Regions from separate parts of the Streptomonospora salina genome, predicted to be linked through region 1. Evidence: predicted binding sites of a transcription regulator. Region 1 holds the regulator's gene; the other holds the start of a gene.
The links. The regulator HrcA, encoded in region 1, represses chaperone genes, less so after heat shock. The targets are predictions, from matches to a motif close to TTGGCACTCTCNNNNNGAGAGTGCCAA.

Region 1 (6,423 bases):
GGTAGCTCATGTGGTGGTCTCCTGAGTCTCCTCGGTCGGATCGCCCCCGACTGCCTCCGGAGGCGGTGCCCGGGCACCGCGTGCAGCGGTGCGCGGGCGGAGTGCCGGGCGGGGCCCGATGGACCTGCCGACCGCCCGGCCGCGGCACGCCACGACAGGTGGGACGCCGCAGCGGAGCGCGGGGTTCCCGCCGGGGCGGCGGCGAATCGCGCTGCGCTGCCGTCCCGGGCCCGTCGGGTTACTTCACCATGCGGATCGAAACAGGGTAGCGGTACTGGTTGCCGCGGTTGGCGCTGAGCGCGCCAGTCGCGCCGAGCGCGATCGACACCACCCAGATCACCGCGACCAGAACCGAGCCGATCCAGGAGATCGGCGGCGCGAAGACGCCGAGTCCGATGTAGACCGCCCAGGCGATGAAGTAGGGGATCAGCAGCGTCAGCTGGAAGTTCAGCGCTTCGCCGGCCTGGTGGCGCACGAAGGGCGCGTCGTTGCGCTTGACCATGAAGATGACGAGGGCCGGGAGCCAGCCGAAGCAGGCGAGGATGACACCGGACAGGTGGGCGATCATCGCCCAGGTCGCGTCGTCGGAGGCCCCCGGTTGCGGCGCGCCGAAGCCCTGCGGGTATCCGGGCTGCTGGGGGTATCCCGGCTGGCCGGGTGTCTGCGGGGCGCCGGGGAAGCCTCCGGGCTGCTGCTCGTAGCCGTGCGGAGGCGGCGGGCCGTATCCCGGCTGGGGCTGCTGCTGGTAGCCGGGCGTCGGCTGCTGGTAGGGCGCCTGGCCCGGTTGGGGGTAGCCGCCTTGGTACGGCTGCTCGCCGTAGCCCGGCTGGCCCCCGCCGGGGTAGCCGTATCCGGGCTGGGCGCCGCCCTGCTGGGGGTATCCGGGCTGGCCGTAGGCGGGCTGTCCGCCGGTGGGCCCGCCGTACCCCGGCTGGGGGTAGCCGCCCTGGTCGGGTGCGTAGCCGGGCGGCGGCTGCTGCGGGTAGGGCTGCCCGGCGCCGGGCTGTCCGTAGCCGGGGTGGGGCTGCTCGCCGTAGGCCGGTTGGCCCCCGCTCGGGTAGCCGTACTCCTGCTGCTGGTAGTCGGGCTGCTGGTCCCCGGTGCCCGCCTGTCCCTGGCCGGGCTGCCCGCCAGAGGGAACGGGGCCGGGTGCCGGCTGGTCACCGTAGGGCCCCTCCTGGGGCTGTGGTCGGTTGGGCGGGGTCTCGCTCATCTTGTCCCTTGGCTGTGCCGATTGCGTTGGGCCGATAGTGCCATCCGGCGCCCCGGCAGGCCACCGCGCGTCTGCCGCTGCGCGGTGCTGACGGACCCGCCTAGTCTTGCAGCCCTTCTGCCGCGGTGACGAAGTCGATAAGCTCTTCGACGCGCCCCAGCAGCTCCGGTTCGAGGTCGGCGTAGGTGCGCACCGACCCCAGGATCCGCCGCCACGCTTCGCCGGGCTCCTCATCGCTGCCCAGCGCCCGCAGGACGCCTTCCTTCCACGGTATGCCGCGGGGGACCTCCGGCCACGCGGAGAATCCCAGCACCGACGGCTTGACCGCCTGCCAGACGTCGACGAAGGGGTGGCCCGCCACCAGGACGCCGGGCGAGGAGACCTGCTCGGCGATCCGGCTCTCCTTGGACCCCGGCACCAGGTGGTCGACCAGAACGCCCAGACGACGCCGGGCCCCGGGGCCGAATTCGGCCACGATCTCCGGCAGGTGGTCGACGCCCTCCAGGTACTCCACGACCACGCCCTCGACGCGCAGGTCGTGGCCCCAGACTTTCTCGACGAGTTCGGCGTCGTGCACGCCCTCGACGTAGATCCGGCTCTCCCGGGCGACCCGCGAACGCGCCCCCTGTACCGCGATCGACCCGGAGGCGCTGCGGGCGGGCCCCGACGGCGCCGCGCTCGGCCGTACCGCGGTGGCGGGACGGCCGTCGACGAGGAACGCCGCGGGCTCCAGGTCGAAGACCCGGCGGCGGCCGCCGCGGTCCTCAAGGGTCACCGCCTGCTTGTCCCAGGAGACGACGGCACCGCAGAACCCCTCGTCGGCCGACTCCAGCACGAGGCCGCGCTCCAGGGGGACCTCGGCGACGGCGCCTTTGCGCGGGCGGCGCCGGTCCCCGGACAACACGTCCCCGTCGTACCTTCTGCTGTTCGGACCCGGACTCGTGGACACGGGCGGATTCTACCGGCCGGCCCGGGCCCGGACACGGAGACCCGACGGTGCGCTCGGCGGCCCGTGATCGAACCGTTCTTGCGGAACGGCTTAGAATTAGCACTTAAGGCCATGGAGTGCCAGGAGGAGGTGAGCACGTGCTCGACGACCGGAAGCTTGCGGTTCTGCGGGCGATCGTCGAGGATTACGTGTCCACGAACGAGCCCGTGGGGTCCAAGGCGCTCGCCGACCGCCACACCCTCGGGGTGTCTCCGGCCACCGTCCGCAACGACATGGTGTCGCTGGAGGAAGAGGGGTATATCACCCAGCCGCATACCAGCGCCGGCCGCGTTCCCACCGACAAGGGGTACCGGCTGTTCGTGGACCGGCTGTCGACGGTGAAGCCCCTCTCCGCCGCAGAGCGCCGCGCCATCGAGAGTTTCCTCGGCGGCGCCGTCGACCTCGATGAGATCGTGGGGCGGACGGTGCGCCTGCTGGCTCAGCTCACCCGGCAGGTCGCAGTGGTGCAATATCCCTCGCTCACCCGGTCATCGGTACAGCACGTGGAGCTGGTCCCGCTGGGCCAGCAGCGCGTCATGATGGTGCTCATCACCGACACCGGCCGCGTCGAGCAGCGGGTGATCGACAACCTGGGGGCGGTCAGCGAGGACGCTGTCGACAGCCTCCGCCAGATGCTCAACCGGGCCTTGGTGGGCACGTGGCTCACCGAGGTCCCCAACGCCGTGGAGGATCTGCCCAGCCAGCTTCCGCCGGACGAGCGCGCCATGGCGGCGGTCGTGCTGTCGGTGCTGCTGGAGAGCCTCGTCGAGCGCCACGACGAGAAGATCGTCCTCGGTGGTACGGCGAATCTCGCCGCGATGGATTTCTCGGCTAGCCTGCGGGAGGTACTGGAGGCCTTGGAAGAAAACGTCGTCCTCCTCCGTTTGCTGGGGGAGATGAGCGACCCTTCCATGCTGACGGTACGCATCGGCGCCGAGAACTCTCACGAGGGTCTGAGATCCACGTCGATCGTCTCCGCCGGTTACGGCATCGGCGACCAGCCGCTGGCCAAGATCGGCGTAGTCGGTCCGACCAGAATGGACTATCCAGGAACGATGGGAGCGGTACGCGCAGTGGCTCGGTACCTCGGACAGATACTTGCGGGGCAGTAAGTGGCGAGAGACTATTACGAGATCCTCGGGGTGCGGCGTGAAGCATCCCAGGACGAGATCAAGAAGGCGTATCGGCGGCTCGCCCGCGAACTCCACCCGGACGTCAACCCGGACCCGGCCACGCAGGATCGCTTCAAGGAAGTGACCCAGGCCTACGAGGTGCTCTCCGACGAGAGCAAGCGCCGGATGCACGACATGGGCGGCGACCCGTTCGCGTCCTCCGGCGGAGGCGGCGGAGCGGGAGCCGGCGGCTTCGGCGGGGGCGGTTTCCCCTTCGACGACATCATGAACGCGTTCTTCGGCGGCGGCCAGGCCGGCGGCGGACGCGGTGCGCGCGACCGGGCGCGCCGCGGACGCAGCATCAAGGTCCGCATCGACCTCGACCTGTCCGAAACCGCCTTCGGCGTCACCAAGGACGTCACTTTCCCCACGGCGGTGCTGTGCAACACCTGCCAGGGCGAGGGCACGGCCAAGGGCTCCCACCGCCACACCTGCGACACGTGCCAGGGCCGCGGTGAGGTCTCGCAGGTCGCGCGCTCCTTCCTGGGACAGGTCATGACCACGCGGCCGTGCCCGCAGTGCTCGGGGCAGGGCACGATCATCACCGACCCCTGCGCGGACTGCAGCGGGGAGGGACGGGTGCACGAGAAGGTCACCCGCAAGGTGCAGATCCCCGCGGGCGTCGAGGACGGCACCCAGATCCAGCTCGCCGGCGAGGGCGAAGTCGGGCCCAACGGCGGGCCGCGCGGCGACATCTTCCTGGAGATCGTGCAGCGCCCCCACTCGACCTTCGAACGGCGGGGCGACGATCTGCACTGCACCATAACGGTGCCGATGACCGCCGCCGCGCTGGGAGCTTCGTTCACCTTCGACACGCTCGACGGCACCGAGGAGATCGACCTGCGGCCGGGTACCGGCTCCGGGCACGTCATCACCCTGTCCGGGCGCGGCTCCCGCCATCTCGACGGCGCCGGGCGCGGCGACCTGATGATCCAGGTCGACGTCGAGACCCCCGCCAAGCTCGACGAAGAGCAGGAGTCGCTGCTGCGCAAGTTCGCCGAACTGCGCGGCGAAGACCAGCCTCCGGGCAAGTTCAGCCCGGGCCACGGCGGACTGTTCTCGCGGCTGCGCGACGCCTTCGGCTCGCGCTGACGCGTCCGGGTCCGCTATGGGCGACGTAGGCCGGGAACCCGGCACCGCGGGCCGGCACCGCGCAGGGCGCGGTGCCGGCCCGCGTCTGCGGTGCGGCGCCGGGCCGGGCGCACCGGCCCGACCGCGGAATGGAGGCGGATGTGACGGCTCCGGTCTTCCTCTGCGAGCCGGGTGAATTGGACGGCGGCACCGTCGTGCTGTCCGGGAACGAGGGCCGGCACGCCGCCGCGGTGCGGCGGATCGCCGTCGGCGAGACCGTTCAGCTGGTCGACGGCGCCGGTATGCGGGCGCGCTGCCGGGTTGCCGAGGTCGGCAAGGACCGCGTCGTCTGCGCGGTCGAGGAGCGCGGCGCCGATGCGGCGCCGCACCCGCAGCTGACCGTGGTCCAGGCGCTGCCCAAGGGCGACCGCGGCGAGCTCGCCGTCGAGGTCATGACCGAGGCGGGGGTCGACCGCATCGTGCCGTGGGCGGCCGAGCGCTGCGTCACGCGCTGGCGCCCCGAGCGGGCGGCCAAGTCGCTGGCCAAGTGGCGCTCCACCGCCCGCGAGGCGGCGAAGCAGTCGCGGCGCAGCCGGATCCCCGAAGTGGCCGAGCTCGCCGGCACCGGCGACGTGTGCGCGCGGGTGGCGGCCGCCGACGCGGCGATCCTGCTGCACGAGGACGCCGACTCGCGGCTGTCGTCGCTGCCGCTGCCGGGGGAGGGCCCCGGAACCGGCACGACCGCCGACAGCGGCGGCGGCCGCGCCGGGATCGTCGTCGTGGTCGGGCCCGAGGGCGGGTTCTCCGACGCCGAGCTGGGCGCGCTGGAGTCCGCCGGCGCGGTGCGCGCTCTGCTGGGGCCGACGGTGCTGCGCACGTCCACGGCCGGGGTGGCCGCCCTGGCCGTGCTGCAGGCCCGCTGCGGACGGTGGTGACCCCGGGAGCGGGGCCCCGCCGCCGGCGGCCCGCGGCCGGCACTGCCGGACGTTGTATCCGGGAACGGTGCCGGCGACGCGGGCGGTGCGGGGCCGGTCAGGCGGCCTCGGCCGCCGTGGTGTCGCCGCTGCCGCTGCCGCTGCCCGAGGACGTGTCGTCCGGGTCGGTGGTGGACGTGTCCTCGTCCTCCCCGGCGTCGCCGTCGTCCGTGCCGTCCTCGGGCGGTGCGGTGGAGTCGTCACCGGAGCCGTCGCCGGTGTCGTCCTCCGGCGGTTCCTCGGCAGGGCCGGACGGCGTGCCGGTGGACGCGCAGCCGGTGTCGGAATCGTCGCCGGTGGAGTCCTCGCCGGCCGACGGATCGGGGGTGGGTGTCGGCGCGCCCGAAGGGCCGGTGGGGCAGGTGCCGGCGGTGCCGGGCGGCGTGGTCTCGCCCTCGGTCGGATCGGGGCTGGGGTGTGTCCCCGGCGGGGGGGCCGCGCCTTCGTTCGGAAGCTCGGCGGGCCCGGGCCGGGACGGGGCCTGACTGGGCACCCCGTCCTCGGACGGGGCGTCCTCGGCCGGTGCCTGGGACTCGGAGGCCGGTGTGGTCAGGGATTGCGGCAGGACCCGGTCGCGCACCTGCGGAGCCCCGAACAGCACCGAAGCCGCGATCAGTACCGCGGCTCCCACCGCCAGCGAGGGCCGCAGCCATGAGGCGTTGAGCAGAGCGGTCACCCAGCTCGTGCGCTGCGTTCGGGCCCGGATGGTGTCGAGCGCCTCGGGCGAGGGATCGACCGAGGCGGCTTCGGAGCGCAAGACGGCGCGGAGCCGCTCCTCGAAGGGGTCCTGGGGTGGTTCGGTCATGTCGTCTGCTCCAGAGCCGAGCGGAGCGCGGCTATCCCCCGTGCGGTGTGACTCTTGACGGCGCCGCGGCTGATGCCCATCGTGTCGGCGATCTGCGCTTCGGAGAAGTCGCCGTAGTAGCGCAGGACCACCGCCTCCCGCTGCCGGACGGGGAGGGTGCGCAGGGCTTCGATGACCGCCGCTCGCTCGAGTTCGCCCAT
Region 2 (6,423 bases), 2.2 Mb from region 1:
TCGCGGATCGGATTGACCAGCAGCACGTCGGCCATGCGGTAGGCGGCCAGCGAACGCGCGAAGTCGTCCTGCACCTCCAGGATCAGCGGGCTCCAGTCGGCCGTGGCGAACTCCCGGTCGATCTCCGCGGCCACCCGCTGCACCTGCTCGGTGTAGTCGCGGTACTCCGGGACGTCGCCGCGGCTGGGGTAGGCGAAAGCCAAATGGGTGACGCGTCCGCGCCACTCGGGATGCTCGCGCAGCAGTTCGCGGAACGCTTCCAGGCCGCGCACGATGTTCTTGGACAGCTCGGTGCGGTCGACCCGCACGACGAGCTCGGCGTCGCCCACCCGCTCGCGCAGCCGCGCGCGCCACTGCTCGACGTCGGCGGCCGCGGCCCGCTCACGCAGGCTCTCGGCGTCGGCGCCCAGCGCGTGCACGCCCGTGCGGATCACTCGGCCGCCGAACTCCACGGTGCGCCGGGTCCAGTCGACCTCCACCCGCAGGAACGTCTCGCAGCAGCGCAGGAACGCGTCGGCCCAGCGGCGGCTCAGGAAGCCCAGGTGGTCGGCGCCGAGCATGCCTTCCAGCAGCTCCCGGCGGATGTCCGCGGGGAGCATCCGGAAGTACTCCGGCGGCGCCCACGGCGTGTGCGAGAAGTGGGTGATGCGCAGGTCGGGGCGGCGCTGGCGGAGCATCCGGGGAACCAGCGCCAGGTGGTAGTCCTGCACGGCCACGCGCGCGTTGTCGGCCGATCCGGTGAGCAGCGCTTCGGAGAAGGCGGCGTTGTAGGAGCGGAAACCCTCCCACTGGGAGCGGAAGGCGGCGTCGAAGCGCGGCTTGTTGGGGGTGTCGTAGAGCATGTGGTGCACGAACCACAGCGTCGAGTTGGCCACCCGGGTGTAGGCGTCGGTGAAGGTGTCGGGCGGTATGTCGAGCATCCGCACGCGCATGCCGCCGAGGTCGAAACCGGCAGCGTCCAGCCGTCCCTCGGGGGAGCGGGCGGCGGCGGCGCGGTCGGCGTCGGACAGGGCGGCGCACACCCACATCGTGTCGGTCGACGACGCGACCGAGCTCAGGCCTGAGACCAGCCCGCCCCCGCCGCGCCGGTAGTCCAGCGCGTCGCCTTCGCCGAACGAGAAGGACACCGGTCCCCTGTTGGAAGCGACGAGGATCTGTGCCTTGTCCACCTGAACGTCCACCTCTCACCTGTCACCGCGGATTGCGCCGACGCTTCATTGCACTACACCGGTACCCCGTACGACAGGGCCCGCTGTGTGAAGGTGTCATAGGTCTCGCCTGCGGCCGGTGCGCGCAAACCCGGGAGGCCGCGGCGGACCGGCCCGGCAGGCGCGCCACAGCGGGCGTAGCGGCCGCTCCGGGGCCGCGGCCAGGGACGACGCCGGTCCCGGTGCGGCGCCTTCGGGCGTGTTACCCGCGTCACTCTTCATGGATAAACCGGCACAGGGTGGGTTAGTCTTGCGTGCGGATTCCGCTGCGCCTCCCGGGCCCGTACGCGGATCCGCCATACAACTTCATATTGCTCATCCAGAGGGGTGGAGGGACCGGCCCTACGAAGCCCCGGCAACCATCTCGGTTTGCGCGACTCGCGATCCTGCGAGGCGGCCGAGGCAGGTGCCAACTCCGGCCTGGGACCAGATCGGTTCGCCAGGGAAGATGAGGGGAGACGCCTCGTTATGGCGATAGCCGCCACGGAAACGCAACCGACCGCCGCCCGCGCCTTCGGCCCCGCCGCCGCGCTGTCCTGTCGGGAATGCGGCGAGCGCTACGACCTCGCTCCGCGCTTCGCGTGCGAGTTCTGTTTCGGCCCGCTCGAAGTGGCCTACGAGTTCGGTGCGCTCACCCGCGCGGAGATCGAGCGCGGCCCGAACAACATCTGGCGCTACGCCGGCCTGCTGCCGGTGCCCGACAACGTCGCCGAGCTGCCCAACATGGACCCCGGGCTGACGCCGCTGGTGCGCGCCGACCGGCTGGCCGGCGAACTGGGGATGCGCTCGCTGCACGTCAAGGACGACTCCGCCAACCCCACCCACTCCTTCAAGGACCGGGTGGTGGCCATGGCCGTGGAGGCCGCCCGCACCTTCGGATTCCGCACGCTGTCGTGCTCGTCCACCGGCAACCTGGCCGGTGCTGTGGGCGCCGCCTCGGCCCGCGCCGGATTCCGCTCGTGCGTGTTCATCCCGGCCGGCCTGGAAGAGGGCAAGGTCGTCATGGCGGCCGTCTACGGCGGTCAGGTCGTGGCCGTCGACGGCAACTACGACGACGTGAACCGCTTCTGCTCGGAGCTGATCGGCGACCCCGCCGGCGAGGACTGGGGCTTCGTCAACGTCAACCTGCGCCCCTACTACGCCGAGGGGTCCAAGACGCTGGCCTACGAGATCGCCGAGCAGCTGGGATGGCGGCTGCCCGAGCAGATCATCGTGCCCATCGCGTCGGGCTCCCAGCTCACCAAGATCGACAAGGGCTTCCGCGAACTGATCGAGCTGGGCCTGGTCGAGGACCGGCCGTACAAGGTGTTCGGCGCCCAGGCCACGGGCTGCTCGCCGGTCGCCGCCGCCTATGAGCAGGGCCACGACGTCGTCCAGCCGGTCAAGCCCGACACCATCGCCAAGTCGCTGGCCATCGGCAACCCCGCCGACGGCCCCTACGTCATCGACGTCTGCCGCCGCACCGGCGGCGCCGTCGCCCACGTCGACGACGCGGCCGTGGTCGACTCCATCGGCCTGCTGGCCCGCACCGAGGGCGTTTTCGCCGAAACCGCCGGCGGCGTGACCACCGGTGTCCTGCGCAAGCTGCTGGACGAAGGCGCGCTCGACCCCGACGCCGAGACCGTGGTGCTCAACACCGGCGACGGCCTGAAGACTCTCGGCGCCGTCGAGGCGGGAGTCACCGCGACCATCAAGCCCTCCCTGGACGTGTTCAAGGAGGCGGGGCTGCTTTAGCCCCCGTACGACCCTGCCCCCCGTCCCGCCGACCTCCGGCAGCGAGCGAGTCAAGGAGTATCCGCAGATCATGAGCGTCAGCGTCCGAGTCCCGACCATTCTGCGCACCTACACCAAGGACGAGGCCGACGTGACCGCCGAAGGCGGCACGGTCCAGGACGTCCTGGCCGACCTGGAGGCCAAGTACCCCGGTATCCGGGCGCGCATCGTCGACGACTCCGGCAAGATCCGCCGCTTCGTCAACGTCTACGTCGGTGACGAGGACGTGCGATTCGCCCAGGGTCTGCAGACCCCGACCGCCTCGGGTGCGCAGGTCTCGATCATCCCGGCCGTCGCCGGAGGCTGCTGAGCCCCGGACGGCGCCGTCCGCTGCGCCCGCGCCCTCCGGAAGGTTCCGGGGGCGCGGGCGTCGTCGTGTCGAGGAGCCGCCGGTGAGGCGGCGTTGACCTGCGAGTGGATCCGCGGCGAACTCTGGAGAGGGCATTTGCACTCGCATAGGCGGAGTGCTAATAATAGGTGAGCTGGCACTCTGACAAGCGGAGTGCTAACCCCTGGTTCGAGGCGATGAGGCCGCGGCCTCCGGCAGAGGGGTTGCCGGAATCCCCGCGGTCGTCCGTCGCGGGCGTCGGCTCGTACCTTCGCGTATCAGCCCGGTCTCGGGAGGACAAGAAGTCTATGGCAGCCAAACTGATCGCGTTCGACGAAGAGGCCCGCCGCGGCCTTGAGCGCGGTATGAACCAGCTCGCAGACGCGGTGAAGGTGACGCTCGGCCCGAAGGGCCGCAACGTCGTTCTGGAGAAGAAGTGGGGCGCCCCCACGATCACCAACGACGGCGTCTCCATCGCAAAGGAGATCGAGCTCGAGGACAGCTGGGAGAAGATCGGCGCCGAGCTCGTCAAGGAGGTCGCCAAGAAGACCGACGACGTCGCCGGTGACGGCACCACCACCGCCACCGTGCTCGCGCAGGCCATGGTGCGCGAGGGCCTGCGCAACGTCGCGGCCGGCGCCAACCCGGTCGGCCTCAAGCGCGGCATCGACAGCGCCGTCACCCGGCTGAGCGAGGAACTGGCCAACCTGTCCAAGGAGGTCGAGACCAAGGAGCAGATCGGCTCCACCGCCTCGATCTCCGCCGGCGACGCCCAGATCGGCGACACCATCGCCGAGGCCATGGACAAGGTCGGCAAGGAAGGCGTCATCACCGTCGAGGAGGGGCAGACCTTCGGGCTGGAGCTGGAGCTCGCCGAGGGCATGCGCTTCGACAAGGGCTACGTCTCCCCCTACTTCGCTACCGACATGGAGCGGATGGAGACGGAGCTCGAGGACCCCTACATCCTCATCGCCAACCAGAAGATCTCGAACAACAACGAGTTCCTTCCGGTCGTCGAGAAGGTCCTGCAGGCCGGCCGTCCGCTGATGGTCATCGCGGAGGACCTCGAGGGCGGCGCGCTGCAGACCCTCGTCGTCAACAAGATCCGCGGCAACTTCAAGTCCGTCGCCGTCAAGGCCCCGGGCTTCGGCGACCGCCGCAAGGCCCAGCTCGAGGACATCGCCGTGCTGACCGGCGGCCAGGTCATCACCGAAGAGGTCGGCCTGAAGCTGGAGAACACCGAGCTGGACATGCTCGGCCGCGCCCGCAAGGTGGTCGTCACCAAGGACGAGACCACCATCGTGGACGGCTCCGGCGACGCCACCTCCATCTCCGGCCGGGTCAGCGAGATCCGCAACGAGATGGAGCGCAGCGACTCCGACTACGACCGCGAGAAGCTGCAGGAGCGCCTGGCGCGCCTGGCCGGCGGTGTCGCGGTCATCAAGGCCGGTGCCGCCACCGAGGTGGAGCTCAAGGAGCGCAAGCACCGCATCGAGGACGCGGTGCGCAACGCCAAGGCCGCCGTCGAAGAGGGCATCCTGCCCGGCGGCGGTGTGGCTCTGCTGCAGGCCGGGGTCCCGGTCTTCGAGAAGCTGGACCTGCAGGGCGACGAGGCCATCGGCGCCGACATCGTCCGCCGCGCCATCGGCGAGCCGCTGAAGCAGATCGCGGTCAACTCCGGTCTCGAAGGCGGGGTCGTCGCGGAGAAGGTGCGCAACCTGGAGCCGGGCGTCGGCCTGAACGCCGCCACGGGCGAGTACACCGACCTGTTCACGGACGGCGTCATCGACCCGACCAAGGTGACGCGCTCGGCGCTGCAGAACGCGGGCTCCATCGCCGGCCTCTTCCTGACCACCGAGGCGGTCATCGCGGAGAAGCCGGAGAAGCAGGCCCAGGGCGGCGGCGCAGACGCCGGCGGCATGGGCGGCATGGACTTCTAAGACCTCTCTTAGAGGTCGGCGAGTCGGGTACGCGAACTCGGCCCACCTGCGACGATCGGGCGGTCCCCACTGCGGGGGCCGCCCGATTCGCGTATGCGGGAGGGCGCGCCTCCCGGGCGCGGAGTGCGTCCGCGCGCGCCCGCGCCTGCCCGTGTCTGCCGTGTCTGCCCCAGGAGGCCTCGCGGGCCGTTCGGGTCGCGCACCGCCCCTCCTGCGCGGCTCCCCTCGGAGGCGGCGGTGGTAGCGTCGCTTGCGCCTCCGCGGTGCGCTGACGCGGTCCCCCGGTGCGGCCGGGCGCGGGCCGAACCGCGGAGACGGCGCGCAGACCAGTCCAGGAGGCCACGATGACCGTTCCCCGTATCCGGACCGACGATCACTCGGTGGTGTCCGGCGCAGCCGACGACGCCACGGACCGTCTGCTGCGGACCGCCTCGGGCGTGCGTCCCGACCAGATCGGTGGGCCTTCGCTGCTGCCGGGATGGACGCGCGGCCACGTGCTGGCCCACGTCGCCCGCAACGCCGACGCGCTCGTGCGGTTGCTGGAGGGCGCCCGGGAAGGGCGTCAGGCCGACCTGTATCCCAGCCGCGACGACCGTGACCGCGAGATCGAGGAGGGGGCCGATCGGGGCCCCGAGGAGCAGGCGGCCGACCTGGAGGACAGCGCCGAGCGGCTGGCCGAGGCCGTGCGCTCCATGCCCAAGAAGGCGTGGAAGTTCGAGATCCGGCTTCCCGACGGCCGCGTGTTCCCGGCCGCGCGGATCCCGTGGATGCGGTTGTCGGAGGTGGAGTACCACCACGTCGACCTGGGCCTGGACTACGCGCCGGGCGCGTGGCCCCAGCCCTTCGTCGCAGAAGAGGTGGAGAGCCTGGTGGCGCGCTTCGCCGCCGAGGAGGAGCTGCCGCCCGTGCTGCTGCGCGATTCCGGGTCCGGCGAGGAGTTCCGCATCGGCGCCGCCGCCGGCCCGGCGGTGACCGCCCAGGGCCCGGCGAGCGCGCTGCTGGCCTGGCTCTCCGGCCGCGCCGACGGTTCCCGCCTCACGGTCCACCGCGACGGTACGCCCGTCGCGGAACCCGCCGCCGTCCTGCCCGAGCTTCCGCCCATGCGGTGACGCCGCGCGGAGCCGGTCGGCGGCCGGTGCCCACCCCGGTGGAGGCGTCGCCGCACACCTGGGAG

Region 2: groL (chaperonin GroEL) is a predicted target of HrcA. The motif match lies at 3,464-3,490, and genes of this name have one in related genera.

Annotation. Positions count from the first base shown of each region.
Region 1 covers NZ_JACHLY010000001.1:983,864-990,286, reverse strand. Annotated here, with positions in the region: gene HNR25_RS04545 (DUF4870 domain-containing protein) at 1-10, opposite strand, end outside; gene HNR25_RS04540 (DUF4870 domain-containing protein) at 239-1,213, opposite strand; gene HNR25_RS04535 (DUF3097 domain-containing protein) at 1,314-2,117, opposite strand; gene hrcA (heat-inducible transcriptional repressor HrcA) at 2,300-3,313, shown strand; gene dnaJ (molecular chaperone DnaJ) at 3,314-4,465, shown strand; gene HNR25_RS04520 (16S rRNA (uracil(1498)-N(3))-methyltransferase) at 4,606-5,379, shown strand; gene HNR25_RS04515 (hypothetical protein) at 5,477-6,223, opposite strand; gene HNR25_RS04510 (SigE family RNA polymerase sigma factor) at 6,220-6,423, opposite strand, start outside.
Region 2 covers NZ_JACHLY010000001.1:3,144,131-3,150,553, forward strand. Annotated here, with positions in the region: gene HNR25_RS14410 (alpha,alpha-trehalose-phosphate synthase (UDP-forming)) at 1-1,169, opposite strand, end outside; SAM riboswitch class I at 1,521-1,663, shown strand; gene thrC (threonine synthase) at 1,677-2,942, shown strand; gene HNR25_RS14420 (ubiquitin-like small modifier protein 1) at 3,013-3,291, shown strand; gene groL (chaperonin GroEL) at 3,618-5,249, shown strand; gene HNR25_RS14430 (maleylpyruvate isomerase family mycothiol-dependent enzyme) at 5,594-6,358, shown strand.